DNA from 3 places in the Paenarthrobacter sp. YJN-5 genome. Region 2 is predicted to be linked to each of the others. Evidence: riboswitches for the same ligand, from Rfam matches in the RefSeq annotation. Region 2 holds a riboswitch; each other region holds the start of a gene.
The links. A riboswitch is a leader RNA that binds a small molecule or an ion and turns the genes downstream of it on or off. The one in region 2 is predicted to bind thiamine pyrophosphate.
Positions count from the first base shown of each region.

Region 1: another riboswitch for thiamine pyrophosphate. It lies ahead of HMI59_RS02835 (ECF transporter S component); the one in region 2 lies ahead of thiC (phosphomethylpyrimidine synthase ThiC).
Region 3: another riboswitch for thiamine pyrophosphate. It lies ahead of thiO (glycine oxidase ThiO); the one in region 2 lies ahead of thiC (phosphomethylpyrimidine synthase ThiC).

Region 1 is NZ_CP053544.1:603,771-614,063, reverse strand. Features, by position in the region: gene HMI59_RS02865 (UDP-N-acetylglucosamine 1-carboxyvinyltransferase) at 1-1,293, opposite strand, end outside; gene HMI59_RS02860 (siderophore-interacting protein) at 1,421-2,149, opposite strand; gene HMI59_RS02855 (penicillin acylase family protein) at 2,251-4,386, shown strand; gene HMI59_RS02850 (GNAT family N-acetyltransferase) at 4,432-5,034, shown strand; gene HMI59_RS02845 (energy-coupling factor transporter transmembrane protein EcfT) at 5,039-5,833, opposite strand; gene HMI59_RS02840 (ABC transporter ATP-binding protein) at 5,830-7,371, opposite strand; gene HMI59_RS02835 (ECF transporter S component) at 7,371-7,991, opposite strand; TPP riboswitch at 8,069-8,204, opposite strand; gene HMI59_RS02830 (NUDIX hydrolase) at 8,388-9,059, shown strand; gene HMI59_RS02825 (DUF4235 domain-containing protein) at 9,097-9,357, shown strand; gene mnhG (monovalent cation/H(+) antiporter subunit G) at 9,384-9,767, opposite strand; gene HMI59_RS02815 (monovalent cation/H+ antiporter complex subunit F) at 9,757-10,035, opposite strand; gene HMI59_RS02810 (Na+/H+ antiporter subunit E) at 10,032-10,293, opposite strand, start outside.
Region 2 is NZ_CP053544.1:2,017,807-2,028,099, forward strand. Features, by position in the region: gene ffh (signal recognition particle protein) at 166-1,743, shown strand; gene HMI59_RS09620 (alpha/beta fold hydrolase) at 1,832-2,554, shown strand; gene thiC (phosphomethylpyrimidine synthase ThiC) at 2,541-4,373, opposite strand; TPP riboswitch at 4,368-4,476, opposite strand; gene HMI59_RS09630 (amidohydrolase family protein) at 4,561-5,643, shown strand; gene HMI59_RS09635 (VOC family protein) at 5,721-6,593, shown strand; gene HMI59_RS09640 (hypothetical protein) at 6,714-7,154, shown strand; gene rpsP (30S ribosomal protein S16) at 7,345-7,755, shown strand; gene HMI59_RS09650 (RNA-binding protein) at 7,757-7,999, shown strand; gene rimM (ribosome maturation factor RimM) at 8,127-8,666, shown strand; gene trmD (tRNA (guanosine(37)-N1)-methyltransferase TrmD) at 8,663-9,466, shown strand; gene rplS (50S ribosomal protein L19) at 9,717-10,070, shown strand; gene lepB (signal peptidase I) at 10,153-10,293, shown strand, end outside.
Region 3 is NZ_CP053544.1:1,465,957-1,476,249, forward strand. Features, by position in the region: gene HMI59_RS06960 (DEAD/DEAH box helicase) at 1-640, opposite strand, end outside; gene HMI59_RS06965 (RNB domain-containing ribonuclease) at 956-2,413, opposite strand; gene HMI59_RS06970 (ferritin-like fold-containing protein) at 2,455-3,120, shown strand; gene thiE (thiamine phosphate synthase) at 3,117-3,779, opposite strand; TPP riboswitch at 3,807-3,924, shown strand; gene thiO (glycine oxidase ThiO) at 3,917-5,176, shown strand; gene thiS (sulfur carrier protein ThiS) at 5,173-5,409, shown strand; gene HMI59_RS06990 (thiazole synthase) at 5,412-6,209, shown strand; gene HMI59_RS06995 (hypothetical protein) at 6,314-6,616, opposite strand; gene HMI59_RS07000 (DUF3107 domain-containing protein) at 6,648-6,872, opposite strand; gene HMI59_RS07005 (TetR/AcrR family transcriptional regulator) at 6,924-7,580, opposite strand; gene moeB (molybdopterin-synthase adenylyltransferase MoeB) at 7,665-8,864, shown strand; gene HMI59_RS07015 (glutamyl-tRNA reductase) at 8,935-10,254, opposite strand.

The sequences.
Region 1 (10,293 bases), 1.4 Mb from region 2:
CTGGGCGCCGAGCTTGTTGAGCTCGGTCAAGTAGATGGCGCGGTTCTCGTAGACCCAGTCGTGGATCATGGTCTGGCCCTCGGCATTGCCGGCGATCACGGCGAAGAAGGGCAGGTTGTCGATGTTCAGCCCCGGGAAGGGCATGGGGTGGATCTTGTCCTGCGGGGCGCGGAGCTCGGATGGCTTGGTGGTGACGTCCACCAAGCGGGTACGTCCGTTGCGCGCTTTGTATTCGCCGGAAATCTCCAGCTCCTGGCCCATCTGCTGCAAGGTGGCCAACTCGATCTCCATGAACTCGATGGGCACCCTCCGGATGGTCACCTCGGAGTTGGTGACGATGCCGGCAGTAATAAGGGACATCGCCTCGATGGGGTCCTCGGAGGGGAAGTACTCGATGTCCACGTCGATGCTGGACCGGCCGGTGATGCGCAGCGTGGTGGTGCCAATGCCTTCGATCCCCACACCCAGGCCCTGCAGGTAGAAGCACAGGTCCTGGACCATATAGTTGGGGCTGGCATTGCGGATAACGGTGGTGCCTTCACGGTGCGCGGCAGCCATGATCGCATTCTCGGTCACGGTATCGCCGCGTTCGGTCAGCACGAACGAGCGGTCTTCGCCGTCGGCCGGAGGAGCTGCTACGGAGTAGAACCCGGACTTCGCCTCGACCCTCAGCCCGAATTCGCGCAGCGCCTGCATGTGGGGCTCAACGGTGCGGGTTCCCAGATCGCAGCCACCGGCATACGGCAGCAGGTATTCGTCGGTCTCGTCCAGGAGCGGTCCCAACAGCATGATGACACTGCGGGTCCGGCGCGCTGCATCGACATCCATGGTGCCGAGATCCAGCACTTCGGGACGGCGGATGCGCAGATCGCTGTTGTTAAGCCACGTGCACTCGACGCCGATGGACGTCAGGACCTCGACGATCCGGTTGACCTCTTCAATCCTTGCCAAACGACGCAGGGTGGTGGTTCCCCGGTTGATCAGGCTGGCGCACAGCAGGGCCACGCCGGCATTCTTGCTGCTGTTGACGTCAACGGCACCGGACAACGTCCGCCCGCCTTCAACCCTGAGGTGGGTCATCTGGGGACGGCCTACCTTGACGATGGAACGGCCAAAGATGGCCTCAAGCCGTTCAATCATTCGAAGGCTCAGGTTCTGTTTGCCCTGCTCCATGCGGGCCACGGCGCTCTGGCTGGTTCCCAGCTCGGCGGCCAGCTGGCCTTGGGTCCAGCCCTTCTCGCTGCGGGCGTCGCGAAGCAGAAGGCCAACGTGTTCGGCAGTAGGTTGGGTCATAACCCAAGAAATATCACAAGTGAGTTAGAAGGCCCGCGCAAAACGCCGATTCAGCGATTAACGTCACATCGTACCCGGGCGGTGCGATATAAAGCTCGACGGCGGACTGTCGGCCAAGGTGCGGGGGTCAGGCCTTCCAGTACCCCAGGACGTCGATCCGCCGTCTATCCACTCCCACAACCTTGCGCAGGTGTTTGGCAATGGCGCGTGCACTGGAGGCCTCGCAGGCAACCCAGAAAAAGTCCTCCTCTGGCGAAACGGCTTCTGCAGTCAGCGACGAGCAGACTTCTTCCGCCAGGGCCGCTCCGTCACGCTTGCGGGGAATCCAGGTAACAGCATCGCTTGGCGACGTCCGGACCTCAAGGGAAGGATCGGCGTCGTGCTGGAATTCCAGCCAAAGGTGCGCCGGCGCCGTGGATCCCACGTCGGAACGCGCATCCAAGAGTGAGTTGATGGCCGGGATCGAGGCGGGATCGCCAACGATCCAAAGGCGCCGCGCCGGCTGCGGGAAATCGAAGGCGCTGCCTTGGACGGTCGCTTCGATGGTGGCGCCGGGCTGCACCGTACGGGCCCAGTCAGCCGCGACTCCTGCGTGCATGGCGAAGTCCATGCTGAAAGTTCCGGCCCGCACATCCGGACCCACCAGGGTGTAGGCGCGCTGATGACCCTTTCCGCCGTCGTCGAACCACAGCCTGATCCACATGGTGGGGTGCAGCTCGGAGTTTATCAGCAGCCCACCGTCTTTGACGTTGATGCGGAGGAAGTCAGGGCTAATTTCTTCCCGCCCGATGACTTCCAACGTGAAGTCCTTGGCACCCATCGCTTTGAGGACGATGCCTTCCCAGCTCCGCTTCAAGCAACACTCCTTCATGAATGGCAGGGATTTTGAGAAAGCGGCCGCACCGCCTATCTTGAACTTAAGTAAGCCTAACCTAACTCGAAAGCAGTCCCGGAACTATGACGCCAGCGTCGACGTACAACCCGCCCGCAGAAGGTTCCGGGATCTACCGGGACGAATGGGGCATCCCCCACCTGTGGGCTGACAGTGCCGATGACCTGGCCTTCCTCCAAGGCTTCAATGCGGCAGCGGACAGGTCCTGGCAGATCGAACTGGAACGCTGGCGCTCCGAAGGACGGACGGCCGAGCTCCTGGGATCCGCGGTCCTTGAGTGGGACCGTTTCGCCCGGCAGGCCCGACTGGACCATACTGCGCAGCGCTGTTTTGAAGGGTTGGACGAGGCCACCCGCCGCTGGTGTGGGAAATATGTGGACGGCGTGAACCAGGCTTTGGCGGACGGCCTGCGGAGCGGCGCGGAATTCGACCGGGCCGGCGCTGCGGCCGAACCGTGGAATCCCTGGACCCCGCTGGGAGTTTTCCTTGTTCACCACATCCTGTTCTCCACCTTTCCCAACAAGCTGTTCCGCGCCCACGTTGCCCGTGCCCTTGGCGCCAAGGCAGTGGACCTGTTCAGCATCGAGGCACCGGTATGGTCGGGCAGCAACGCGTGGGCTGCACATGGATCCGTCACTGAAAGCGGGCTTCCGCTGGTGGCCGGCGACCCCCATCGCCTCATGGAACTACCCGGCGTGTACCAGCAAGTGCACCTGGCCTGCCCGGAGTTCGACGCCGTCGGGTTCGCTTTCCCGGGTGTCCCCGGGCTGCCGCATTTTGCGCACACAGGTCACACCGCCTGGGCCATCACCAATGCCATGGCCGACTACCAGGATCTCTTTGAAGAACACCTCCGCCGGCTCCCCGTCCGTGGGGATCCCGCCGAGCGGGTGCTCGCGCGGGGCCCCAAGGGTTGGGAGGTCGTTGAGGCCGGGGTCGAAACCATCACCGTGCGGGGCGGCGAGCCGGTCCGTGTGGAAGTTCTCCAGACGCCCCGCGGTCCCGTTATTTCACAAACGCCCGACGGCGGCGCGCTGAGCTTGCGCTTCCCCGCGTCGGTTGAAGGGCGGCTGGGTTTCGAATCCCTCCTTCCGCTGTTGCGGAGCCGGAGCGTGGCAGATGTGGAGGCTGCGTTCGATTCATGGGTGGAACCCGTCAACAGTGTCATAACAGCAGACATCCATGGCTCCGTACGACAATTCGTGGCCGGCCTGGTTCCGCAACGCAATCCTGCAAACCGTCGCTTGCCTGTTCCAGGCTTCTCCTCCCGTCACGGATGGGACAAGCAGTACGTGGCTCTTCCCCGCACCAAGGTCCGGCGTTTCGCCGTCAGCGCCAACGATCGCGCAGCCGGCGGTGGGGACTCCGTAGCTTTGGAGTTCGCTCCGGAACACCGGGCGCGGAGGATCCGCGAGCTCTTGGAGGCCACCTGGGAACCCTTCACGGCGGACCACATGCGGGCCATTCACTCGGACACGTACCTGGGGCCGTGGCCACACTTCCGGAAACTCTTGGCGGCCCTCGATGCAGATGATCTTTCCCCGGAGGCGTCGTCCCTCCATGCCAGGCTTCTCGAATGGGATGGTCGGATGGACTCCGGGAGCCATCTGGCGGCGTGCTTCGCAGCGTGGCGGGGTGCCCTGGTCCAAAGGATCGTCAGGCATACCGCCTTGTCTGCCCTTGCCGGGCCGACGGGATTTTCGCCCTTGTTCGGACCGTGGCTCTCCATAGCTTCCCGGGTGGGTTTCGCGCTCGAAACCCTGACGGTCCGCGCCGGCGAACTGGGGATATCGGTGCCTGTTGAGGCTACTGCGGCCCTTGAGGATGCGGCGCAGGATAGGGCCTTGGAGGATTCAAGCCAGAACCGCGGCACGTGGGGTGACCGGCATCAGCTTCTGGCGGTCCATGTGCTGCCCGGAGACCTCGCCGGTTCGGCACCAACACGCGCGCTCAGCGGGGATACCGGATGCGTCCTCTGCACGGAGAGCCTTCCCGGTGTTGACGACCGCAGCTTCCGGGGACCTGTCGCCCGTTATGTCTGGGACCTTGCCGAGCGAAGCAAAAGCCGCTGGGTGGTCCCTTTCGGCGCCTCCGGCAGACCGGAAAGCGCCCATTTTTCCGACCAACTCCCCCTCTGGGCCGAGGGTGAACTCATCCCCGTGATCACGGATTGGGGCCGTCTTCGCAAGGAAACGCGCTGACAGCTGCTTCCGGCACGCACGCCACACAAACCAAATGGAGAATGAATGACCACCTCAACACAGGACTTTGCCGTCCGCCAGACCATCTACGCAGAAGAACTCCCGGGCTGGGGTTCGTTGCGGATTGTCCCGCTCATTCCTGCGGAAGACATCGAATTGGTCCACCAGTGGGTCTCGCAGCCAAGGGCAAGGTTCTGGGGCATGACCGAAAAATCACGCGAGGAAGTCCAGGGAATCTACGAGTTCCTGGACTCCCTGGACACGCACCATGCCTTCCTGGTGATCCTGGACGGGGAGCCGCTGGCTTTGTTCCAGACGTACGAGCCGCTGCACGATCCCGTGGGTGAGGCCTACCCTGCGCGCGAGGAGGACATCGGCATGCACCTGCTGCTCGCTCCCGCGACGCGGCCGATTCCGCACTTCACCCCACGGCTTGCGACGTCCCTCATCAAGTACATGTTCTCGGTCCCCGGAAAGGACCGGATCATAGTTGAGCCCGATGCCAGGAACGCCAAGGCGCTTCGACGGCTGGAGGCGACCTGCTTCGAGCTGGGTCCCATCATCCGGCTCGAAGAAAAGGAAGCCCAACTCGGCTTCCTCACGCGGGCCGGCTTCGAACAAATCCAAGCGGAGCAATCCACTCGCTGAACCCCTAGCGCCAGACGAAGCTCCACGTGCCTGCACCCAAGGCGGCCAACACAGCCGCGGCGGCAATCAGCACCCCTCCCAGCAAGACCCAAACGTCCAGCATCGAATAGGTGGACTCCCGGGCCCACGTGCGCTGCGCTCCCCCGAAGCCCCGGGCCTCCATGGTCACAGCCAGCCGCGACGCCCGCCGGACAGCCTGGACCAGCAGCCCGAAGCTCTGGCCAAGGGTCGCTTTGAGCCGCTGCACCGGGTTCCCCTGCGATCCCACCCCGCGGGCGCGCCGGGCCATGCCGATGGTTTGCCATTCCTCCGCCATCAGCCCCACAAGCCGCATCGCAGCCAACGATCCCAACACGAACCGGTGCGGGAGGCGGGCCTTCTGCGCCAGCGCGTCGGCAAGGTCGGTGGGGTCCGTGCAGGTCATCAGGAGGATCGCCGGGAGGGCGATCGCCAAGCCGCGGAGCATGAAACCCAGCCCCAGCTCAAGGGAACCTTCGCTGATGGACCACAGTCCAACGTCGAGCAGTACGGCCCCGCTGTCAGCGGCGACAATCGCAGTGCTCCACCCGCCAATTGCGGCTGCGATGATGAGCGGCCACGCCCGCACCCACAAGAGCCGCAAGGTCAGCCCGGCAAGCGGGAACAGCGCGAGTTCGGCGGCAAGGGCGATCGATGCCGATACCCAGTCGATGGACAAGGCCAGGACCATCGAAATCAGGAAGACGGCAACGAACTTCGCCAGGGGGTTGGCCTTGGTCAGCACCGCGTTGTTTCCGGTGAGGCTTAGCGCATCCCTCATGCCGCACCCGCTTCCTGCCTGGCAGCTTCAGTGGCCGGGTCCAGCCGCAACTCCATGCCGCCCAGCACTGCGCTGAATTCCTCGTCGTGGGTGACGGACACAACGGCCGTGCCCTGGTCCAGCAACTCGGACAGGAAAGACGCGAGTTCCGCCCAGGTGTTGGCATCCTGCCCGAAGGTGGGCTCATCAAGCACCAGGACCTGCGGGTGGGCGGCCAGGACGGTCGCGACGGAAAGCCGCCGCTTCTCGCCGCCGGACAGGGTGTAGGGATTCGCGTCCACCAAGTGCGTCAAACGGAGCCTCTCCAGGAGTTCGTCCACCCGCTCCTCACCCCTGCCAAGGTGCCGGGGCCCAAACATCAACTCATCCATCACTTTGCCCGTGACGAACTGATGCTCAGGCTCCTGGAACACCGTCCCGATGCGGGAAATCAGTTGATCCGCCTTCCACTTGAAAGGATCGATTCCGGCACCCTCGGAAAGCTCGACGGCGGCAGAGACCTTTCCTGCCACCGGCGCCAGAAGGCCGGCCATCGTGAGCGCAAAGGTGGACTTCCCTGCGCCGTTGGGGCCAGTGATGGTCAACGCCCGTCCTGCCCGAACCTGGGCGGACACACCGGCTTGGACCGGGATGGGCGGGATGCTCTTGAAACCCCTCCGCCGCGGCCTTTCGCGGGAAACGGCCACGTGCTCTGCTGCGAGGAGCAACTCCGCCGGCCCCTCGGCGGTGGTCCTGGTACGGGTACGGGGCACATATCCCGGGACCCAGACTCCGGCTGTGATGAGCATGCTCCGGGCTTCGGCGAGCACCTGATCGGGAGGGCCGTCCAACAGCACTCCGCCACCGGCCGAGCCCGGTTGGAGGACCACGATGCGGTCAACCAGGTCCTTCCACACGGACACCCGGTGTTCCACTACAACCAGCGTGGCACCGGTCTTTTCAAGGCAGCGGCGAACTGCGTCCCGGACTTCCAGCACGCCTGCCGGGTCCAGGTTCGCCGTTGGTTCATCGAGCAGGATCAGCCCCGGCCGCATCGCCAGAATCCCGGCCAGCGCCAGGCGCTGCTTCTGCCCGCCGGAAAGAGCCGCCGTCGGGTGGTCCAACGCGAGGCCGTCGCCGGCAGCGGTACGCAACCCGACGTCGTCGAGCGCTTCATGGACCCGTGCCCAAATGTCGTCACGGGGCACGGCAAGGTTCTCGGCGCCAAAAGCGACGTCGTCGCCCACGCGGGACAGGACTACTTGCGTTTCCGGGTCCTGCTGCATGAGCCCGGCCCGGCCCCGCTGTTCGCGAGGTGCCGCACCGTCGATGAGGAGGGAACCGGTCTCGTCCGCGTCGTCTTCCTCGTCGCCCAGCACCCCGGCGAGGGCGTGCAGGAACGTAGATTTACCGGCGCCGGACGGCCCCAGCAGCAGAACCCGTTCCCCGGGTTCGATCTGCAGGTCCAGCCCCTGGATGGCTGGTACCGTCCGGCCGGAATGCCGCCAGCCCCAGCCGTTGGCGGAGATGGCGGCGGGCCGTACCTGTGCCGGTCCCATCAGTTGAAGACTGGCTCTGACGCGGCTTTCCGGGAAGCGAAGGAGCTCAGGACGCCCGTGGACGCGAGCCCGCGGGTGGCCACCCATGACAGTGCCCCGGCGATGATTGCGCCCGAAACGGTGGTGAAGGCGATGTAGGCCAGCTTGTCGACGGCTTCGTAGGCGATGTTCCAACCCCACGGCATGAAGGAATCGTTAAGGCCGCAGAACAGTCCTGCCCCGGCACCCGCGAGGAGGGCCACCGGGAGGTTGAACTTCTTGTAGCGGAAAGCAGCGAAGATCAGTTCTGCTCCGAGGCCCTGCAGGATGCCGGAGATCAGGACCGTGGTGCCGTACTGGGACCCCATGATGAGCTCACCCGTTGCTGCGACGGCTTCGCAGAACAGCGCTGCTCCCGGTTTGCGGATGATGAGCATGCCCAGCACGGCCGGGATCATCCACCCGCCGGCGATCAGGCCGGTGAGGGGCGGATAAGCAGCATTCATGGGAACGGATACGAGTGCGGCGCCCTGGGACCAGGCCCAGAAGATCACTCCGCCTGCGATGGCAATCAGCGCCGCCACCACAATGTCTACAACGCGCCAGCTGTTGCCGGTCTTCTTCACGCTTGACGTGGTCATTCTTAGCCTCCTGAGGTTACAGGAGGGGAAAGTGCTCCCCGGTATTCCCGGTGGCCTGCTGCCATCCGGTTCCGGACACTCTGAGAAGCTCGACTCCCTTGCGCCGGTACTAACCGGATCAGGTTCGAGGGTCTGCGGCTGTCCGCACTCTCAGCGCCCTCGCGTCTCCTGCATGCCTGCAGGTTCGACGGCGGCGCTCCCCTGTCGTTATCAATCTGCCCTTGTGGGCGTGCCCAGTTTACACCGGAAGGGGTGCGCCGGGTTATGGGCCCGGTCATAAACCTTTTTGCTGTTTCACGGGCGCACAGCCGGGACCGGCTGTGCCGCACACCTGAGAGAATGGGGCCAGCAGATTCAGCACACCGGATTCACAGCAGCAAGAGGGGCGCCCATCCCATGTCAGAACAGCCAGCCAAGGACACCCCCGTGGCCGAACCCCGCCTTGCCGCCAGCGTGATCCTGCTTCGGGATGCGTCAGCGGGGCTGGAAGCCTTTGTCCAGCACAGGGTCTCTTCCATGGACTTTGCAGCAGGCATGGTGGTGTTCCCCGGCGGTCGCGTCGATGCCTCGGACGCGGAGGGCTGGAACTACTCCTCCGAACTGCTGGAAAGGCATGCGGCCGATTGGTCGATGAGCTCGATCGCGGCCTCCGACCCGCATGCGCAAGCAGGCACGGTGTTGGCGGCTGCCATCCGTGAAGTGTTCGAGGAAGCAGGGCTGAGCCTCGACGCCTCCCAGCTCCGCCCCTGGGCCAACTGGGTGACGCCCACGGACATGCCCAAGCGCTTCGACACCTACTTCTACGTGGCCAGGCCCGCCCCCGGAGCCGAGCCGCAGCACCAAACCACGGAGGCCTGGCAGTCACTCTGGATGCCGGTGGAAGGCATCCTGGCGGCAGAGGCAGAAGGCAAGCTCCAGCTCATGCCGCCAACCTATTTCCTGCTCAAGGAGATCTCGGAGTTCCACAGCGTGGAGGCCGTGTGGCAGGCCGAGCACCAAGTGCGGCCCGTCCTGTCACCTCCTGGCTCCATGGCTGCGTTCCTGAAGGAACGCGGGAACAAGCAGTAAAACGCGGCCCCCACCGCCGTGACGCTAGGCTGAGGTCATGAACTTCTTCTTCAAGCTTCTGGGTGCCGGCGTGAGCCTCGGCGCGGGTTTCCTTGGCACCAAACTGGTGAACAAGGGTTGGGAAAAGGCCACAGGCCACAAGCCGCCCGCAGGCCACGACGACGTCGAGACGAGCCTCCGCTCAGCCCTGACCTTCGCGTTAGTGTCGGCTTTCGTCAGCACGCTCATCCAGGTGCTCACCAGCCGCGGAACCCAGCGTGCCATTGCCCGCTTCGCGAAGTCCCAAGACATCATCTAGGAGCTTTCCTGCACACGGGCAACGGATCAGTTCTCGTTTTGGCTTTCGGCTGCCCGCTGGACCACGGCTTCCAGTTCATCCTTGGTCAGCAGTTCCCTGTGCCCGTGCTTGGTGCGGTACGCGGAGCGGCCCACCATGTGCGCGGAGACTGGCGCGGTGAGCAGCTGGAAGATCCAGGCCACCAGCAGGACCGGCCACACCCACCACGTCCTCATCTGCAGCCCTATGGAGGCCAGCATCAGGAACAGCCCCAGCACCTGGGGCTTGGTGGCGGCGTGCATGCGGCTCATCAGGTCCGGAAAACGCAGCAAGCCAATAGCGGCGCCCAGGGACATCAGCGCGCCCACCACCAGAAAGACGGCGGTCACGCCATCAATGACGGCGTCCAGGCCGGTTGCATCAGGACTCATTGCTTTGCCCCCTTCTGTCGGCCACGAAGCGGGCAACCGTCACGGATCCGATGAATCCAATAACGGCCAGGGCAACCAGCAGCATGAGGTTGTTCAAGTGACGGTTCACGGCCATGTCGATAGCCAGCGCCGCGCCCAGGATGGCCAGCAGGACGTCCGATGCCAGTACGCGGTCCAGGAGGGACGGGCCGACGGCGATCCGGATGATGGCCCCGGCAGCAGCCAGGCTCAGGATTGCCGCCGTCACCACCAGTACAAGTTCTTTCACAGCGCTGCCCCTTTCACACCTGGGTGCTGCTCGGCCTGCAGCGCGTCCAGTTCTTCACGTGTTCCCATGATCCGGATCAGCCCGGCCTCGATGTCCTGGACCTCCCGGCGGATCTTCTGGATGTCCTCTTCGGTTTTCATGTTCAGGGCGTGCAGGTACAGGGTGGACGTGGAGCGGTCCACTTCCACCACCAGCGAGCCCGGAATCAGCGAAATGACGTGGCCGGTGGCCGTCACCATGAGGTCGGAATGGCTCCGC
Region 2 (10,293 bases):
GCCAGCATGCCATCTTGCGGGCGCGACTTGGTACCCTAGATAGTCGAGTCCCCTAGTTGACGCTGATTTATTAGGGTTGAGACACATTGTTGGGGCAGGAACGTCAAAGACTCCGGTGAGCCGCAAGGCCGCCATTCGCAGACCATCGAAAGAAGTGCACGGCGCGTGTTCAATTCACTCTCTGACCGGTTGACAGCAACCTTCAAGAACCTCCGTGGCAAGGGCCGCCTGTCGGAGGCCGATGTCGACGCCACAGTCCGGGAGATACGCCGCGCCCTGCTGGATGCCGACGTCGCGGTTCCCGTGGTCCGTGAGTTCACGTCGCGGATCCGCGAGCGTGCGCTCGGCGCCGAAGTGTCCGGGGCGCTGAACCCGAGCCAGCAGATCGTGAAGATCGTCAACGAGGAACTCGTGGAGATCCTCGGCGGTGAAACGCGGCGCATCAGGCTGGCCAAGACCGGCCCCACCATCATCATGCTGGCCGGCCTTCAGGGTGCGGGTAAGACGACCCTCGCGGGCAAGCTGTCCAAGTGGCTTAAGTCCCAAGGCCACAGCCCCATGCTCGTTGCCTGTGACCTGCAGCGGCCCAACGCCGTCACCCAGCTTCAGGTGGTGGGCCAGCGCGCAGGCGTTCCGGTGTTTGCTCCGCACCCGGGTGCCACCTCTGAACTTGAACACCCGGCAGGCGATCCCGTGGCCGTGGCCAAGGCCGGCGTGGAGGAAGCCCGCCAGAAGCTTCACGACGTCGTGATCGTTGATACCGCCGGCCGCCTCGGCGTCGACGCCGAAATGATGGACCAGGCGCGGCGCATCCGCCAGGCCATCATCCCGAACGAAGTCCTCTTCGTCATTGACGCCATGATCGGCCAGGACGCCGTGAATACGGCAATGGCCTTCGATGAAGGCGTCAACTTCACCGGCATCGTCCTGTCCAAGCTCGACGGCGACGCCCGCGGTGGTGCCGCGCTGTCCGTAGCGTCCGTGACGGGCAAACCGGTCATGTTCGCTTCCACGGGTGAAGGGCTCGACGATTTCGAGTTGTTCCACCCGGACCGCATGGCCTCGCGCATCCTGGACATGGGCGATGTCCTGACCTTGATCGAACAGGCTGAGAAGGCCTGGGACAAGGAAGAAGCTGCCCGGATGGCGAAGAAGTTCGCCGACCAGGAAGACTTCACGCTGGACGACTTCCTTGCCCAGATGCAGCAGATCCGCAACATGGGCTCCATGAAGAAGATGCTCATGATGATGCCGGGTGCGCAAAACATCCGGCAGCAGTTGGAGAACTTCGACGAACGGGAAATTGACCGCGTTGAGGCGATTGTCCGGTCCATGACCCCGCATGAGCGCGTGGCTCCCAAGATCATCAACGGTTCCCGCCGTGCCCGTATCGCCAAAGGCTCCGGCGTCCACGTCTCCGAGGTCAATGGCCTGCTGGAGCGGTTCGCCCAGGCTCAGAAGATGATGAAGAAGATGGCGCAGGGCGGCGGCATGCCCGGTATGCCGGGAATGCCCGGGCTGGGTGGACCCGGCGGCGGCCGCAAGGGAGGCAAGAACGCCCCCAAGAAGAAGGCGCGTTCGGGCAACCCCGCCAAGGCTGCGCAGGAGTTGCGCGAGGCAGAGGCCAAGCGCGCAGCTGCCGCGGCTGCCCCCAAGGGTGCAGCGTTCGGCCAGGGCGCCGCTGACTTCGATCCGTCCTCGTTGAACCTGCCCAAGGGCTTCGACAAGTTCCTGGGTAAATAGAGCGCAGGCAAGGCTGACCGGCCTCCGGTCAGCCCGGCATGCGCCGTCGTCCTCCCGTGATGTCGCAGCCCTCGCATAGGCTGGTCCAATGCACAAACAGCGCGTGGTTTTTGTCCACGGCCTGGGCAGTTTCGGCGCTGCGGCCTGGCCAAAACAGCATGGCCTTGCCCTGCGGTATGACTGCCTTTTCCTGAGGCGGCACGGTTTCGATCCCGTGGCCGAGCCCCTTGAGCCGGACATTTCCGCGGATGTGGCCATCCTTGTTGACGCGCTGGCCGACTCGGGCGGGGGACACGTGGTTGCCAACGAACAGGGTGCCATTTCCGCCATGCTCGCCGCGGTGGAGCGCCCGGACCTGGTGTTTTCGTTGTCCTTGGTGGAACCGGCGTGCTTGTCCTTGACGGCCGAACTTCCCGCTACGGCGTCGCACCGCGCCCTGATGCAGCCCTTGTTCGATGTCCGTAGCCAACTCGGCGACGCCGACTATGAGCGTGAGTATTTCCGGCGGGCCTACGCTGCGGAGGCGGGCGGCCTGCAGACACCGGAAGCGCGGCGCTCAGCCCGGCGTTTGAGGTTGCAGGCCCCGCCGTGGGAAGCGCCCCTGCACATTGTGCCCGGTGTTCCCACGCTGGTGCTGACCGGCGGCTGGGAGCCGTTGTACGAGGAAATTGCCGGGTATTTGAGGGATACCGGTGCCCTCCACCGCGTAGCTGCTGGAGGGCACCGTCCCCAGGACTCCGCCGACGGCGACCGGTTCATCCGGTCCTTCATTGCCGACGTCGGGCGGGGTATGTCGGTCAGGGCGTCGTGAGTCGCTGGTCACCGCGGGCCGGCATCTGGAGTTCGGGCAGGTAGACCTTGCCTCCGGTTGCCAGGAACTCCTCGCTCTTTTCGCGCATTCCGTTGTACATCTCCGCTATGGCCGCCTGGGCCTCGGCGGAACCGTATTCATCCCGGATGTCCTGGCTGATGCGCATGGAGCAGAATTTCGGCCCGCACATGGAACAGAAGTGCGCGGTCTTGGCGGGTTCAGCGGGAAGCGTCTCATCGTGGAAGGACTCCGCGGTCACCGGGTCCAGTGAGAGTGCGAACTGGTCCCTCCACCTGAACTCGAACCGCGCTTTGGACAGCGCGTCGTCGCGTTCGTGCGCGCCGGGGTGGCCCTTGGCCAGGTCTGCGGCGTGGGCTGCAATCTTGTAGGTGATGACTCCGGTTTTGACGTCGTCCTTGTTCGGCAGCCCCAGATGTTCCTTGGGGGTCACGTAGCAAAGCATCGCTGTGCCGTACCGGGCTATTTCCGTAGCACCGATGGCCGAGGTGATGTGGTCGTAGCCCGGCGCGACGTCAGTGACCAACGGGCCCAGGGTGTAGAACGGCGCGCCCTTGCACAACCGCTGTTGCCGTTCCACGTTTTCACGCACCAAGTGGAACGGAATGTGGCCCGGGCCTTCGACCATGACCTGGACGTCGTACTTCCAGGCCCGCTCCGTCAGCTCCGCCAGGGTATCCAGTTCCGCGAATTGTGCGGCATCATTGGCGTCTGCGGTGGCGCCGGGCCGCAGTCCATCTCCGAGCGAGAAGGCAACGTCGTACTTCGCGAAGATTTCGCACAGTTCGTCGAAATGCGTGTAGAGGAAGTTTTCCTGGTGGTGGGCAAGGCACCAGCCGGCCATGATGGAGCCGCCGCGGGAAACAATTCCGGTCATCCGGTTGGCCGTCAGCGGCACGTACCGGAGCAGGACGCCGGCGTGGATGGTCATATAGTCCACACCCTGTTCGCATTGTTCGATCACGGTGTCCCGGAATATTTCCCACGTGAGCTTGTTCGCCTCGCCGTTGACCTTCTCCAGGGCTTGGTAGATGGGGACGGTGCCGATGGGAACGGGGGAGTTCCGGATGATCCATTCACGGGTGGTGTGGATGTCATCGCCTGTGGAGAGGTCCATGACGGTGTCCGCTCCCCACTGGGTGGCCCACTGCAGCTTGTCCACTTCCTCGGCGATCGAGCTCGTCACGGCTGAGTTCCCGATGTTGGCGTTGATCTTCACCAGGAATGCCTTGCCGATGATCATGGGCTCGGACTCGGGGTGGTTGATGTTGCTGGGGATGATGGCGCGGCCGGCGGCCACCTCGCTGCGGACCAGTTCAACGTCGCAGTTCTCCCGCAAGGCCACGAAGCGCATTTCCGGGGTGACCATGCCCCGCCGGGCATAGTGCATCTGGGTGACCCTTTCGCCATCGACGGCGCGGCGGGGCACGGGCTGCGCTCCCTTCCATTCAGCTGAAGCCGCACCGCGGCGCACGGCTGACTTGCCGTCGTCGAGCAGGTTGCGTTCCCGGCCCGTGTAGCTTTCCGTATCGCCGCGCGCCTGGATCCATGCGGCCCTGAAGGGTTCAAGCCCGACGACGGGATCGCTGCCCGGCCCTGCCGTGCGGTACACCCTCAGCGGATCGTTGGCCTTCCCGTTGGGGGAGGGCTCCAAGGCAATCTCGGTCACCGGGACGCGGATGCCGTGGCCGGGGTCCTCCACCCAGGCAAGCGAGTGGGATTTCAGCGACTGCGTGACGGCGTCCCCACCGGGAGCTGTCAGGTTTTGGGCAGGGCTGTGCTGTGTTTCTGTGGTGCTCAAGGATTACTCACTTCCTTCGCCGGCATTACCCGGACAGGTTCAACGGTCGCAGACTGCTTCAGTCCTTTTCTCAGCCCCTGCAGGGGCTCCCGTGTGGTCAGGGACGAAGCTACCACAGCTGCGGCGGGTGCTCCCAGTCATATGCGGTCCGGATCCGGACTGTGGCCGCCGGCACTAAGCTTCTGCCATGCCGAACATCATTGAATTCAGCGGTCCGGTGCTGGTTTCCGCGCATGAGGAACGCCGGGGCCTGTGGTCCGTGGACGGCCGCCTGACCTTCAGCCGTCCGGAAGCTGCCCCGGATACCGTGCTGGAGGGCTGGGTCCTGCCTGGATTCGTTGATGCCCATTGCCACATCGGCCTGGGAGCCGGCGGGGCGGTGGATGAGGCCACCACCCTGGAACAGGCCCGTACGGACTTGTCCGCAGGGACGCTGCTGGTCCGGGATGCCGGCTCCCCGGCCAATACGAGGTGGGTCCAGCAGCGTACGGACCTGCCCAGGCTGATCCGGGCGGGGCGGCACATTGCGAGGAGCCGGCGCTACCTGCGTGGCCTCGGCCACGAAGTGGAGCCGGAACAGTTGGTGGAGACTGTGCGAAAGGAAGCGCGCGACGGCGACGGTTGGGTCAAGCTGGTTGGCGACTGGATCGACCGCGGCGTAGGAGACCTGGCGCCTTCTTTTCCTGCGGCGGTGGTCAAGGACGCCATCGCTGCAGCCCACGACGAGGGCGCACGGGTAACCGCGCATTGCTTCGCGGAAGAAACCTTGGATGACATGCTCGATGCCGGCATCGACTGCATCGAACATGCCACCGGGCTCCTGCCGCGGCACATCCCGCGGCTTGTGGAACAGGGTGTCCCGATCGTTCCCACCCTGGTCAACATTGCCACGTTCCCCGATATCGCGGCCCAGGCCGGGCCCAAGTTTCCCGACTACGCGCAGCACATGACCGCATTGTGGGAGCGCCGGCGCGAACGGGTCCTCGAGGCCTATGAGGCCGGTGTTTCCATCTATGCCGGCACTGATGCCGGGAGCGTCATCAAGCATGGGCGCATAGCCGACGAGATGCAGGAACTGCACGACGCCGGCCTGCCGCCTTCAGCGGTCCTCGAGGCTGCTGCGTGGGGCGCCCGGAGGTGGCTCGGAGCCGAGGGCGTCAGCGAAGGGGCGAGTGCCGACGTCGTGCTTTGCAGGGAGGATCCCCGCTGCGCCCTGGCTACCGTGCGTGAACTTTTCCACGTGGTTCTGCGGGGCACCCTAGTTCGTTAGGAATAAATTGAAGCTTCAAGTAATTTAGTAAGGTAGAACGTGCCGAAAGGCGGCCGCCGAACTACCGGGAGCATCACATGACCACGCCATCCACCCAGGACCTCCTGCCAGCCGAACTCACCATGGGCACTGTCATGCTCAGGGTCGGCGACATGAAGGTGATGAGCGACTATTACCAGCGCGCCCTCGGCCTGCAGGTCATAGCGGAGCAGGACGGCGGCCTATACCTGGGCCGCCTGGGGAAGCCGGTAGTCCATCTGGCTCCCGCAGCGGGCTTGCAGCTGCCCGGGCGCGGGGAAGCGGGGCTGTTCCACACCGCGGTCCTGTTCGAGGACCAAGCGTCCCTCGCCGCCACCATTGCCACGGCCGCGCAGTACGAACCCCGCGCGTTCGTTGGCAGTGCCGACCACTTGGTGAGCGAAGCCTTTTACTTCACCGACCCCGAAGGCAACGGCATCGAGTTGTACTACGACAAGCCGAGGAACGTCTGGCAATGGGACGGCAAGAACGTGGTCATGGACAACGTGGCGCTGCCTCCGCAGGCGTATCTCCAGCAACACCTGAGCGAGGCCGCCATCGTGGGGCAGCAGGGGGCCGCAGCCGGGATCGGGCACGTCCACCTCCAGGTGGGCGATGTTGCCACAGCGCAGAAGTTCTACGTTGACACCCTTGGCTTTGAAAAGACCGCGGGGTGGCATGGCCAGGCGCTGTTCGTCTCGGCGGGCGGCTACCACCATCACATGGCCATGAACGTCTGGAACAGTAGGGGAGCGGGCCCGCGCAAGGACACTCTGGGCCTGGGTGAAGTGCTCATCGAAGTCCCGTCGAATGATGACGTCGCAGCGCTCGCCGACCGTCTCCGCGTGGCCGGCCTGCAAAGCCACCACACCGGCCTTGAGCTTCGATTCGAGGATCCGTGGCGCAACCAGCTGCGGGTTGCCGTCCGCTGAGGCGGCATCCGCCGGCGGGTGGCTGCATTAGGCTAGGCGATGGCGGCGCCGGTTCCATGTCCTGCGCAGCCTCCCGCGGTTGGGCGGGGCATGTCAGCACGAAGGAAATGAGTACGTTCCATGGGCTTTGCCGAAATCTTTGTAGCCACCCACGATGAAGCCCTCAAGCGGGCAGCTGCACTCGAACGCGGCGCCGATGTGGCCGGTTCTGCTGTGCGCATCGAAGGCATCACCGATTTTGAGGTGGAGCAGCTCGGTGATCTTGCAGGGCAGGCAGTGCACGCCTCCGGCGCTGATTATGAACTCGCCCTGGTGGACGTCACCAGCGATTCGCTGCTCGGCGTTCCGGAAGCAATGGTGCGGGCCCTCGCCGAGCTGCTGACCTACCAGAGCGAAGGCGACGGCAACGTGCTGGACGACGTCGCAGAGGCCTGGGCTGCCCAGGAGGACATGCCGTTCGGCGCTGCGGAATCCCGCGGGTACGTCCAGCAGTTGGCTGCACTTGCCAGCGATGTCGAAAAAATCGACCGCGCCGGCCTGTACGTGTGGTCAATTTCCTAAACTTCGCAAGCAAGTGCGCGGGGCGAAGTCGTAAATACTCCTGTTATCTGGCACAATAGACAGGTACTTGATCGGTGCGGCCCCTCTCTCCGTGCTCGTATCTTGTCCTTCGAACCCCCTAGTATGGCCCGCCCCACGGGTGCAGAACGTCGGGTTCACCCTCGTTTCAGAAACAGGAGTGACCACAAAAGTGGCCGTAAAGATTCGCCTTAAGCGCTTCGGTAAGATGCGCGCACCGTACTACCGCATTGTCGTCATGGATGCCCGCGCCAAGCGCGACGGCCGTGCCATCGAAGAAATCGGCAAGTACCACCCCACCGAAGAGCCGTCGTACATCGAGGTCGCTTCCGAGCGTGCCCAGTACTGGCTGTCCGTTGGCGCCCAGCCGACCGAGCAGGTTGCCGCGATCCTCAAGATCACCGGTGACTGGCAGAAGTTCAAGGGCCTGCCTGGCCAGGAAGGCACCCTGAAGACCAAGGCTCCGAAGGAAGCTTTCGTGGCTCCGGAGAAGGGTTCCGTCATCATTCCGGAAGCCATCACCAAGAAGGCCAAGAAGGAAGAAGCCGTCGAGGCTGAAGCAGAGACCACCGAGGCTGAGTAAGTTGCTGGCAGAAGCGCTCGAACACCTGGTCCGTGGGATTGTTGACAGTCCGGACGATGTCAAGGTCAGTGCCAAGAACAACCGCCGCGGGGAATCCCTCGAGGTGCGTGTTCACCAGGACGATCTCGGCCGGGTAATCGGTCGCCAAGGACGCACCGCACGCGCACTGCGCACGGTGGTTGCGGCTTTGGCCGGTGGCGATCAGGTCAGGGTTGACGTCGTCGACACCGACCGCCGCCGGTAACGCGCTCAGCATTATTTGCCTTTGGTCCGGCCCCTCCACCGAATATGGTGGAGGGGCCGGATTGCTTTATCAACCAAACACCCCCGCGGCCACGGCCCGCGGATGAAACCAGAATTCAGAGGAACCCATGCAGCTCCAGGTGGCCCGGATCGGCAAACCCCACGGCATCCGCGGCGAGGTCACGGTCCAGGTACTGACCGACGCTCCCGCTGAGCGGTTCGTCGCCGGAACAGAGTTCGTAGTGGAGCCCGCCTCCTCCGGACCGTTGACCGTCCGCAGCGCCCGTTGGAACAAGGACATCCTCTTGCTCGGTTTCGAAGAAGTGGCAGACCGCAACGCCGCGGAACTGATCCGCGGAGCCAAGCTCTTCATCGTAACCGAAGACCTTGATGAGGATGACGACGAAGGCTGGTATGAGCACGAACTGCTGGGCCTCCAGGCCAGGGTCGGCTCCCAGGTAGTGGGGAAGGTGGCGGCGCTCAACACGATGCCGGCACAGGACCTGCTCGTGGTCGAAACCGGAGACGGCAAGGAAATCCTCATTCCGTTCGTGGACGAGATCGTCCCCGAAGTCAACATCGAGGCTGGCTACATCCTCATCACTCCGCCCGCAGGGCTCTTCGAGATCAACGACGACGCCGAACCCGCCGAGGGGTCCGCTGAATGAGGATCGACGTCGTCAGTATCTTCCCGGAGTACCTCGCGCCCCTGGAACTCTCGCTCATCGGCAAGGCCCGCCAGGACGGGATCCTGGAACTGAATGTCCACGACCTCCGGACTTTCACCTCTGACAAGCACCGGACAGTGGACGACACCCCTTACGGCGGCGGTGCGGGCATGGTCATGAAGCCCGAGCCGTGGGCCCGGGCGCTGGAGTCCGTGGCCCCGGACGCACAGAAGAGGCCGGTCCTGATTGTGCCATCCCCGGCCGGAGAGCGTTTCAACCAGGCCCTCGCCTACGAGCTCGCCGAGGAGGAGCACCTCGTTTTCGCGTGCGGCCGCTACGAAGGCATTGATGAGCGGGTTATCGACTGGGCGCATGAGCATTTCACGGTACGCCCGGTCAGCCTGGGGGACTACGTCCTGAACGGTGGCGAAGTGGCGGTGCTTGCGATGGTGGAAGCAATCGGCCGTTTGTTGCCCGGTGTCGTGGGCAACCCGGAGTCCCTGATTGAGGAGTCCCACTCCGATGGGCTGCTGGAGTACCCGGTCTACACCAAGCCTTCATCCTGGCGGGAGCATGACGTGCCGGACGTCCTCCTCAGCGGCAACCACGGCAAGATCGCACAGTGGCGCAAGCACCAGCAGTTCCGCCGCACAGCGGAACGCAGGCCGGACCTCCTTGCCGGTTTTGACGCCTCCGGACTGAGCCGCGCGGACCGAACCGCACTGGCTGACCTGGGCTACGACGTCGTTGACGGGCGCCTGAGCCCCCGCCCTGGTGCCGTCGCGGACGAAAGGTCCTGACCGCCGTCGGGCGCTGACCGGCGTGATTGGCCCGTTGGTGCCGCTTATGGCAGAATTAACCCTTGTGTCTACTGGGCTGCCACCTGCCACAGGGGGAGTTCAGCCAACAGTCGGACAAACGGTGGCGCCAATCAGCGGCGGCACCGTTCATAAAGAATCTTCGGCGGAAATTTCCGTGGGCCTCAATGCCCCGGGCTTGTCCGCCGTGACCCAAAGTGAATGACCTGTGGCGTTCACCAGGAGTGGATTAATGCATATCCTCGATAGCGTAGATGCAGCCTCGCTGCGTAACGATGTTCCGGAGTTCCGCGCGGGCGACACCCTCAAGGTTCACGTCAACATCATCGAAGGCAAGAACTCCCGTGTCCAGGTATTCCAGGGCTTCGTCCTGGGCCGCCAGGGTGACGGCGTTCGCGAAACCTTCACCGTACGCAAGGTTTCCTTCGGTGTCGGCGTAGAGCGTACCTTCCCGGTACACTCCCCGATCATCGACAAGATCGAGGTCGTCACCAAGGGTGACGTCCGCCGCGCCAAGCTTTACTACATGCGCGCACTGCGCGGTAAGGCTGCGAAGATCAAGGAAAAGCGCGACTTCGCCAAGTAAGTCCACCAACTTACGCAACGGGTCCAGGATTCGTGCCCGGAGGGTTCCGGAGCAATCCGCAACGCAACACAGGATACGAGTCATGGACACAGCAGAACGCCAGCCCCGGAAACAGGGCTGGCGTTTTGCGTTGCTGGCGCTGGTGCTCGCCGTGGCCATCAGTGGCCTGGTCCGCTCGCTGTGGATCGATGTCTATTACATCCCGTCCGAATCCATGGAACCG
Region 3 (10,293 bases), 550 kb from region 2:
TGAGGGTCTCGACGTCCGGCAGGAAGCCGAGGTCGAGCATCTCGTCGGCCTCATCGAGGACTACCATCTTGACGTTCTTGAGGCTCAGGTGGCGCTGCTTGTACAGGTCGATCAGGCGTCCGGGGGTGCCCACCACGATCTCCACGCCCTTCTGGAGGGCATCGATCTGCGGTTCGTAGGCACGTCCGCCGTAGATGGTGGCGATGCGGGCGTTGCGCTTGCGCGAAGCCGTCTGGAGGTCGTTGGCCACCTGGACCGCAAGCTCGCGGGTCGGGACGATGATCAGCGCCTGAGGCGCACCCTGGACGGCAAGTTTGGCGTATCCGGGGTCATCGCGGCCTTCGATCCGCTGGAGTACCGGAATGCCGAAGCCCAGGGTCTTGCCCGTTCCGGTCTTCGCCTGGCCGATGATGTCATGGCCGCCCAGGGCCACGGGAAGCGTCATGGCCTGGATCGGGAACGGGTGCGTAATTCCGGCGTCGGCAAGGGACTCGACGATGTCCGCGCGGACGTCGAAGTCGGCGAAGGACTTCTCTTCGATCTCGTGGGGGGTCTCGTCCGAGGTGATCGTTTCCTCGGGTTCGATGGTCTCGGTTCCGGTGGAGTCCGTCAGGACTTCATGGGTGTGCAATTCACTCACAGGGAGTTTCCTTATTCATTTGGGCAGGCGCTGCATGCTCAACGGCGGCAAAGCTGTACCGGAGCACGAACTGGCGCAAGCATTTCCAGTGGAAGCCGATCGCGGGCTATCTAAGTACTGGCACTGGGGACCAGCGGGCACATCTCAAGATCGCGTAGGGGCGGGCTTGTTGAGTTCAAAAATTAACTGAATCAACGACCGGGCATCCATTACTACTGTCCCAGTCTATCCTGTGCCGGACAAAAACCCCGTTGCGGCCGAAATCCCCGAGGCCCATAGCGGCCCGACACCGCGGATTCCCTGGCCCACAAGGTGTCATTCGGCCAGTTCGAACCTGATCACCCGGCCGGTGATGTCGGCCTTCACCAGGCGCACGCGCACTTGGGTTCCGGACACCAGCTCACCATCGCATCGGGCAGTGAGGGCAGGTTCGGCAATCTGCACGGTGCCGTAGGGGCCATTGCCGTTGCCGTTCCCGTTGGCTGGCTTGGACCCGGAGATCACCACGGCGTCGAATACCTGACCTACGTGGTTTGCCGCGAGCGCGGCTTCCACGGTGTCCAGGGCCATTCGCTCCAAGCGGCCGGCCAATGAGTCGGAAGCAGCCATGATCCCGGGCAGGTCAGGCAGCGCTTCCCGCGCCCAGGCGGGGATCTCCCGGCCGTTGCTGAGGGCTTCGCAGATCACCAGGACAAAGCGGTCAATGAGCCTGCGGAGTGGAGCAGTGGTGTGCGCGTACGGGGCCCCGATGGCGGACTGGATGACGTTCTCCGGTACCTCTCCGTCGAACGGGGTGTAGCCGGCGCCCCGGAACAGCATGCCGGCGGAGTGGAGGATGGCCAATTGCTTCGGATCCGAACCATCTAGGGTCCGGAGGTACTCGCCGTAGCTGATGTCGCCGTCCCACGGTTTTCCCAAGGCCTGGGTTTGGCGTTTGAAGTGGAGCAAGGAGCGCTCATCAGGGGCCGGCATGGTCCGCAGGATGCCCACCTTGCCGTCGAGCATCAATTGGGCCGCAGCCATTCCGGTCATCAGGGACATCTGGGCGTTCCAGTCCTCGATCGGCAGCGAGGGAGCAGCCACGATCCGGTAGTCGCCGTCGGTGACCTGGACGATCTCCTGTTCGGGCATGTTCAGGCTCGCCCCGCCGCGTTTGCGCTCGAGTTCGACCCGCTTCAGGCCCACTTCCTTCAGGAGCATGAGGACCTCGGGGGCGGTTCCCGCATCGATCTGCTTCTGTGCACCCTTGTAGCTGAGCTTTGCACGGCTGCGAACGGTGGCCCGCTCCACGGACATGGAGACCACTTCCGCGTTGTGGTCGAGGTCGAAGTCCCACACGAAGGCGCTGCATTCCTGCTCTGCCAGGAGGCTCCCGGCTTGCTCGCTGATGACCTCCGGATGCAGCGGGACCCTTCCGTCCGGTGCGTAGAACGTTTGCCCGCGCCGCCGCGTTTCGGCGTCCAAGGCTCCGCCGGGGGCCACGAAGGAAGGCACGTCGGCAATTGCGTACAGGACCTTGTAGCCGGCATCGTTCCGCTGAATGAACAGCGCTTGGTCCAGATCGGTGGAAGTCGCGGGGTCTATGGTCACGAACGGCACGTCCAGCAGGCTGCGGGGCGGCAACTGCAGGTTTTGAACCGCCTGGCGCGCTTCATGCTCGGCGTCGGCAGGGTAGTCGCCGGGTAGTTCCAGCTCGCTCCTCAAGGCAGCCAGGGAGGCAGCGAGCCGGTCGGAAGAATCGTCGACGTTGGGCGCTATCCGGTGATGTGACACGAAAGTCAGACTAGCCCGAAAACGGCGGATAGTCTTGGACCATGGGCACGTCCACTCTTGGCGGGATTCCCGCGGACGTTCTCCCGGCAGAGCTGCTGGGAGCCATGGCCTATGGCGAATTGTCAGCGTTCGGGCGGTTGTCCGCGGACTCCCGCTTTGCCCCTACCCTCCGGGACCGGGCTACCTTTGCCAAGATCGCGGTCGGTGCGTTCGGCAACTATGCGTTGATCAGCGGCAGGCTTACCGAGATGGGGCGGGACCCCGAAGACGCCATGCTTCGCTTCCAGCCGTCGTTCGATCACTTCCATGAGCGCACCCCGCCAGGGGACTGGTACGAGTCTGTTCTGAAGGCGTACATCATCGACACGGTGTCCTCGGACTTCTACAGGACGGTGTCCGGCTTCCTGGACGCCGGGACACAGCAATTCGTCCGGAAAGTCGCTTCTGCGGACCAAGCCACCGAGGCGTTGCGCATCCTCCTCATGCGGGCCCTGAGGGACGATCCCAGGTTGGCTTCGCGCCTTGCCCTATGGGGCCGAAGGCTGGTCGGTGAGGCCCTCACCCAGGTGCAACGGGTGGCGTTGGAGCACCCGGACCTGCGTGCCGTACTTCATGACGGACAGGCCAAGGCGGAGGTACGCCGGTTGACGGCGGAACTCGCCGATCACCACGGGCGCCGGATGACGGGCCTCGGACTGACTGCCTAGGCGTCCAGGGCTTCGAGCAGCGCTTTGGCCGCCGCCGTCGGGTCTTCTGCGTCGGTGATGGCGCGGACTACGACGATGCGGCTGGCTCCTGCCGCAACCACCTGCTCCACATTCGAAAGATCGATCCCGCCAATGGCAAACCAGGGAAGGGCGGATCCTGCGCGTTCCACAGCTTCGGTGGCATATGTGACCAAGCCCAGGCCCACTGGCGTCCGGCCCGGTTTGGTGGGTGTGGCCCAGAGGGGACCGACGCAGAAGTAGTCCAGTCCTTCGCTGCCCGACGAAGCCGCAATGGCCGCGTCCACCTGATCAGGCCCATGCGTGGAAAGACCTATGGCAGCGGTGTCCCCGAGCAGCTGCCGGGCCACGGGCAGCGGGAGGTCCTTTTGGCCCACGTGGAACACAGGAGCCCCGGAAACACGGGCGATATCAGCCCGGTCGTTGACCGCCCAGAGCTTGGAACGGCGGGTGGCAACTTTGTTCAGGACCTCGAGCAACTCCAGTTCCTCGGCGGCCTCAAGGGTCTTGTCACGGAGCTGGATGATGTCCACGCCGCCTTCGAACGCGGCGTCCACAAAGTCTTCGAAATCGCCTTGCCGCCGGCGGGCATCGGTGCACAGGTAGAGGCGGGCGTCGGTCAGGAGATCAGGCTGGGTCATGGAAACCAGAGTAGTTCCTCTAAACTGGGCACGTACTGCGGGAGCCGTGACAGCGTCATATGACCGTCCGGCTGAGAGGGCTTCAGAGCCGACCGCTTGACCTGATCCGGCTAATACCGGCGTAGGGAAGGAAACCAATGGCAGAAGCCATCGAAGCAGACGTTGCCGTCATCGGCGCAGGCGTAGTCGGCCTGGGCATCGCCCACCGGATCCGGGCCACAGGCCGTTCCGTGGCCCTCATCGATCCGAACCCTGCCAGTGGAGCAACCTTTGCAGCGGCCGGGATGCTGGCCCCCGTGAGCGAACTCCACTACCAGGAAGAAGATCTCCTGGAACTGATGCTCGAATCGTCCAGGCTATGGCCAACGTTCGTGTCCGGATTGTCCGGTACCGGCGTCACCACCGGCTACAGCACGACGTCGACGCTCGCGGTGGGTGCCGACGCCGCCGATCGACGGGCGCTCGCCGATCTGCGCTCCGTGCAACAGGCGGCGGGGCTCACAGTGGAGCCGTTGATGCTGCGGGACGCGCGGCAGCGCGAGCCGCTGCTCAGCCCCGGAATTTCATGCGCTTTCGATATCCCGGCCGACCACCAAGTGGACCCCCGCCGGCTGGCGGAGTGCATACTCGCCGGATTGGCCGCGCACACCCCGTCGGATGCCACATGGGTCCCGGGCGCAAGCTGCGGGTTCCAGCTGGCAGCGGCGGCCCGGCGGCTGCTGTGGGAGGGTGACCGCGTTGTAGGCGCTGAACTCTCCACCGGCCAAGTGGTAGCGGCAAGGGAAACCGTGCTGGCCAATGGCTTGGCGGCTGCGGCGACCGGCGGACTTCCTGAGGACCTGCACCTGCCGCTCAGGCCGGTTTACGGAGACATCCTCAGGCTCCGGGTACCGAAGGACCTGCGGCCGTTGCTGACCTCCACAGTCCGCGGAATGGTGCGGGGAGTGCCGGTGTACATCGTGCCCCGCGAGGACGGGACCGTGGTGATCGGGGCAACCCAACGCGAGGACGGGCTTTCGACGGGATCGAATGCGGTGTCTGCCGGAGGCGTGTACCAGCTGCTTCGGGACGCCCAGGTCCTGGTCCCCGCAGTCGGTGAGCTGGAACTCATCGAAGTGACAGCCCGGGCACGGCCGGGAACACCGGACAACGCCCCGCTCCTGGGGCGGGTGGGTGCGCCGGACGGCGCCGTCCGGGGCCTGATCATAGCCACGGGTTTCTTCCGCCACGGCGTACTCCTGACCCCCATAGCCGCACAGATCGTGGCCGGCTTGCTCGACGGTTCCGCGGATGACCGGTGGGTCCGGTTCCGTCCGGATCGTTTTTCTCCGCAAGGCGCCCTCGCCGGGCGCGGCATTCCAACACCATCCATCGCTTCCACCAAGGAAACAGCATGAACATCACACTCAATGGCGCCCGGCACACCGTGGCCGATGGCGCATCCGTCAGCACCCTGGTCACGTCCGTTACGGGCCGCATCCTCGACCCGAGCGGACAGGCGGCCGACGGCGGCAAGCTGGGTGTCGCCGTCGCGCGCAATGCGGAGGTGGTCCCGCGTAGCCAGTGGGCAGCAACGAACCTCGCCGACGGCGATGAACTCGAACTCGTTACCGCAGTCCAGGGAGGCTGACCATGACTATCCTCAACACCGAAACCACTACTGACACGCTGGAAATCGACGGTGTCGCCTTCAGTTCGCGGCTCATTATGGGCACCGGTGGCGCCCCGAGCCTGGACGGTTTGGGGGCGGCCCTGGTTGCTTCCGGTACGGAGCTCACCACGGTGGCCATGCGCCGCTACTCGCCGGCCGAGACGGGCTCGCTGTTCCAACTGCTGGTGGACAACAACATCCGGGTGCTGCCCAACACGGCAGGTTGTTTCACTGCCAAGGACGCTGTCCTCACCGCTGAGCTGGCCCGCGAGGCACTGGAGACCGATTGGGTGAAGCTGGAAGTCATCGCGGACGAACACACGCTGTTGCCGGACGCGGTTGAACTCGTCGACGCCACTGAACAACTGGTCAATCGGGGTTTCAAAGTATTCGCGTACACCAACGACGACCCCGTGTTGGCACTGCGACTGGAAAACCTCGGCGCCACTGCGGTCATGCCCCTCGGAGCACCGATCGGAACCGGCCTGGGCATCCTTAACCCGCACAACATTGAAGTCATTGTGTCCCGTGCCTCCGTGCCTGTTGTCCTGGACGCAGGCATCGGAACTGCTTCCGATGCGGCACTGGCCATGGAGCTCGGTTGCGACGCTGTCCTCCTGGCCACAGCGGTGACGCGTGCCCAGAACCCTGTCCAGATGGGTGAGGCATTCATGCACGCCGTCAAGGCAGGCAGGCTGGCCAGGCTGGCAGGCCGCATTCCACGGAGGGAACACGCGCTGGCATCATCGGCGATGGAGGGCCGGGCAGAGTTCCTCTGAGTCCCTACTAAAGCTGCGACGGCGGGTACTGCTGACAACTGTGGCCACCACCCCATGCGGGCGGTGGCCACAGTTGTTAGTCGCCCCGTTGAGCCGGGAAGGTGCTACAGACGGAGTGCTTTGGTGAGCGCTTCAGTGTCCCGCAGGGTCCGGGTCCTGCCAAGGAACACCGCGACGCCTGCCGCAGCTGCCGTGCCAAGGACGATCGGCAAGACCCATGGAATCCAGGTCAGCCCCGGCTGGTAGCCGAAGCCGGCCGCAATGAAGGCGATCCAGCTGAGGGCCCCGACTCCGAGGGATACTCCCGCGGGGACGGCAATGCCGTACTTGCCATGCCGTTTGTCGTTTGCCCACACCAGGAAGCCGGTGGCGACGGTTACGAACACCATCACGACGAGGGAAAGCATGGGGTCTCCTTAGCGTTGCGGGCGTTCTGGATCAGAGTGCGCCGAAGCCCACGCGACGAACTTCCTCAGCGCCGATCTCGACGTAGCCCAGGGCACCGCCCGGAACGATGACCTGACGGCCCTTATCATCGGTGAGGCGCAATTCCGAGCCTTTGGACAGGGCGTCTGAAACAAGCTTGCCTACGGCCTCGGCATCGAGCGAGGATTCGAGCACAATTTCGCGGCCAACGTTCTGAATGCCGATCTTTACTTCCACAACAAGGCCTCCAAGCCAATCAACGTTTTAGGTCAGTCCCTTATTTGTAGCCTAGGACTCTTTGGGGAATCGACTGATTCCGCGCCAAGCTAAACGATAGATCAGATCACTGGCCACATCGAGGTCAAGGTTTCCATCCGTTTCCAGCCAGTACCGGGCGCTGACCTGCGCCATTCCCGCCAGGCCGCGGCCCAGCAACTGAGCTTCAAGGGGCGGCAGCTTGGTGTCTTCGGCGATCACATGGGCTACTGCGTCCGCGAACGTCTTGTTGAACGTCTCCAGGCGTGAGCTGACGTCGGGATCATTGATGAGGTCCGATTCGAAGACGAGGCGGTGGGCCTGGTCGTCATCGGCAATGAACTTGTAATAGGCGCGCATTACCGCCTTGACGCGTTCCTTGTTGTCCGTGGTGGAGTTCAGCGCGCTGAGCATCAGTTCCGTCAGTGCGGCCAGATGGCTGTCCAGCAACGCCATGTAGAGGTCCCGTTTGGAGGGAAAGTGCTGGTAGAGGACCGGTTTGCTGACGTGGGCGGTTTCGGCGATCTCATCCATGGCTGCTCCATGGAAGCCATTGGAAACGAAAACCTCCAATGCCGCGTTCAGTAATTGTGCCCGGCGCTCGTCCCGCGGCAACCTTGCTGAGCGGGTGGAACCGGACCGTTCCTGCTTTGCTGCTGCCCCATCGTTTGCCCGTGCGCCGTCAGCCACAGTCTGCCGCCTTTCCTTTGCAGTTATGACCACTGTACCGGTGGGTAATATGACCGGGCGGCATCGGCAGGCATACATTGGGGTATGGCCTCAATTCTTGCTGCCCCCACTGCGCCCGCGGTCCTGCCGCCACTCGTTGAACCGGCCGACGGACTGACGCCGGCCGAGGTGGAACGGTACTCCCGGCATCTCATCATTCCCGAAATCGGCGCGGTGGGCCAACGCAGGCTTAAGAATGCGAAAGTCCTTGTCATAGGTGCCGGTGGCCTGGGCTCTCCGGCGCTTTTGTACCTGGCCGCGGCCGGCGTCGGGACTCTGGGCATCGTGGACGATGACGCCGTTGACCTGAGCAACCTCCAGCGCCAGGTCATCCACGGTGTTCACGATGTGGGCACACCCAAGATCGAGTCCGCACGCAAGGCCATCGCCGAGCTCAATCCGCTGGTCACCGTAGTCCTGCACAACCAGCGGCTGGATGCGTCCAACGCGCTGGAGCTTTTTGCGGGCTATGACCTCATCCTCGACGGTGCGGACAACTTCGCCACGCGCTACCTGGTCAACGATGCCGCAGCGATCCTCGGCAAGCCGTACGTCTGGGGCTCCATCTTCCGTTTTGACGGCCAGGTCAGCGTGTTCTGGGCAGAACACGGCCCCACCTACCGCGACCTGTACCCCGAAGCCCCGCCCGCCGGCTCGGTGCCCTCCTGCGGCGAGGGCGGTGTCTTCGGCATGCTGTGCGCCGCAGTGGGCTCGCTGATGGTGACCGAGGCAGTGAAGCTGATTACCGGCGTCGGGCGTTCCCTGCTGGGGCGGGTTGCCCTCTTCGACGCGTTGGGCGGCAGCTGGCGCGAAATCAAGGTGTCCAAGGATCCCGAAGCCCAACCCATCACTGAACTGACGGACTACGAGGCATTCTGCGGGGTTACGCCGCCGGCCCCGACCGACGGCGAACACACCGTCACAGCCAAGGAACTCGCCGCGATGCTGGCCGAACGTGCAGCGGGGGAGCGCGATTTTGACCTGGTGGACGTGAGGGAATCAGGCGAGTACAGCATCGTGAATATCGATGGCGCCGTGCTGATTCCGCAGGGAAGGATCCTGGCCGGTGAGGCCTGGGTTGACCTGCCGCAGAACCGGGACATCGTGTTCCACTGCAAGGCAGGGACGCGTTCGGCCGCAGTGCTGGAGGCCGCACGGAAGGCGGGGTACACGCGTGTCAGCCATCTCGACGGCGGCATCCTCGCCTGGGTGCGGGATGTGGAACCGGAGAAGCCCGTCTACTGACATGTAGGCAGAGAATAGCCGCCTACCGGTCGCGGTGAGCGGCAGCCAGGTTTAGCCGGCGAAGCTTGCGCTAGGCGCTTTCGGAGCGAAGTTGCTGGTGGTCTACCGGGCACTCCGCTGCGGGAGCTGCCTGGGGCGGCTCCACCTGGATACCGTAGAGCGCTTCCAACGCTGCCACGTAGTCTTCCTGACGGCCGTCGGAGGCCAGTTCGCGGGCACGTACGGTGGGGATGTGCAGCAGCTGCTTCACCATCCGGCGAAGTGCGAATTCGACTTCCTCGGCCGCTGCAGTGCACCCGTGCCGGGCGCGGACTTTCTCCATTTCGGAGTCGAGGACGTTCATGGTGTGGCGTCGCAGGGCAACGATGGCCGAATCCACCGAGCGCGATTCGCGCTCTGATTCGAAAGCCGTGGCGGCGCCGCTGACGATCGCACTGGCTTGGGACAGTGACTCGGCCTGCTCCTGCGGCGCAGCCAGGCGGACTGATTCGAGGGTAAGGAGTTCAACGCCGTCGAGTTCGCCGACGGCGGGATCGAAGTCGTGGGTCAGTGCAAGGTCGATCGCAATCAACGGCTTTCCCGAATTGGTCCTGACGCGGGCGAGATCCTCTGCCTCAACCCGGTTGTCGGAACCGCTGCAGCCGATCATCACGTCGGCGGCTGCCACGGCCCCGGGAAGCGAATCGGCGTCGAGGGCTGTTCCGCCGCGGGTGGCAACGAATGTTTCCGCGCGGCCGGAGGAGGAATAGACGGAGATGTCCGAGCAGCCCCGTTCGCGCAGCAGGGACATGGTGGCTCCCGCATAGGCGCCGGTACCGAAGATCACTACCTTCTTGGTGGACCAGTCCGGATTGTCCGAAAGATCGGTTGCCAGGTCCAGTGCCACGGAGACAATGGAAAGGCCACGGGAACCGAGTGCCGTCTGCGCGCCAACGTCCTTGGCGGTCTTGGAAGCCGCTTGGAAGAGCCGGACCAGCCCCGGACTTGCGGTGCCTTCCTGCTGTGCGGTGATCAGGGCGCGGCGGACCTGCCCCGCGATCTCACGTTCGCCCACGACGGCGGAATCCAACCCGGCGCTCACCGCGAAGAGGTGGCGTGTTACGTCCGGACCTGCATGGGTGTTGAAGGAACGCGACACGAGTTGCTCATTGAGTCCACTGAGTTCGCTGATCTGGGAAACCAGGGCGGAGCGGGCGGCTTCGACGTCGGCGCCGTTCGCTGTTTCGCCATAGATTTCGTAGCGGTTGCACGTTGCCAGGACCACGGCTCCGGAGACGACCGGTGAGCCCGTCAGGGCGGTGGAAGCCAGCTCGGAGGAACCGTTGCTCAACTGAGCGACGGTTTCGAGGTCGATGTCGGCGTGTGTAGCCACCAATGAGAAAAGAACCACAACAAACCAATCATAGCTTTTTCGTAGCGCGGTAGAACA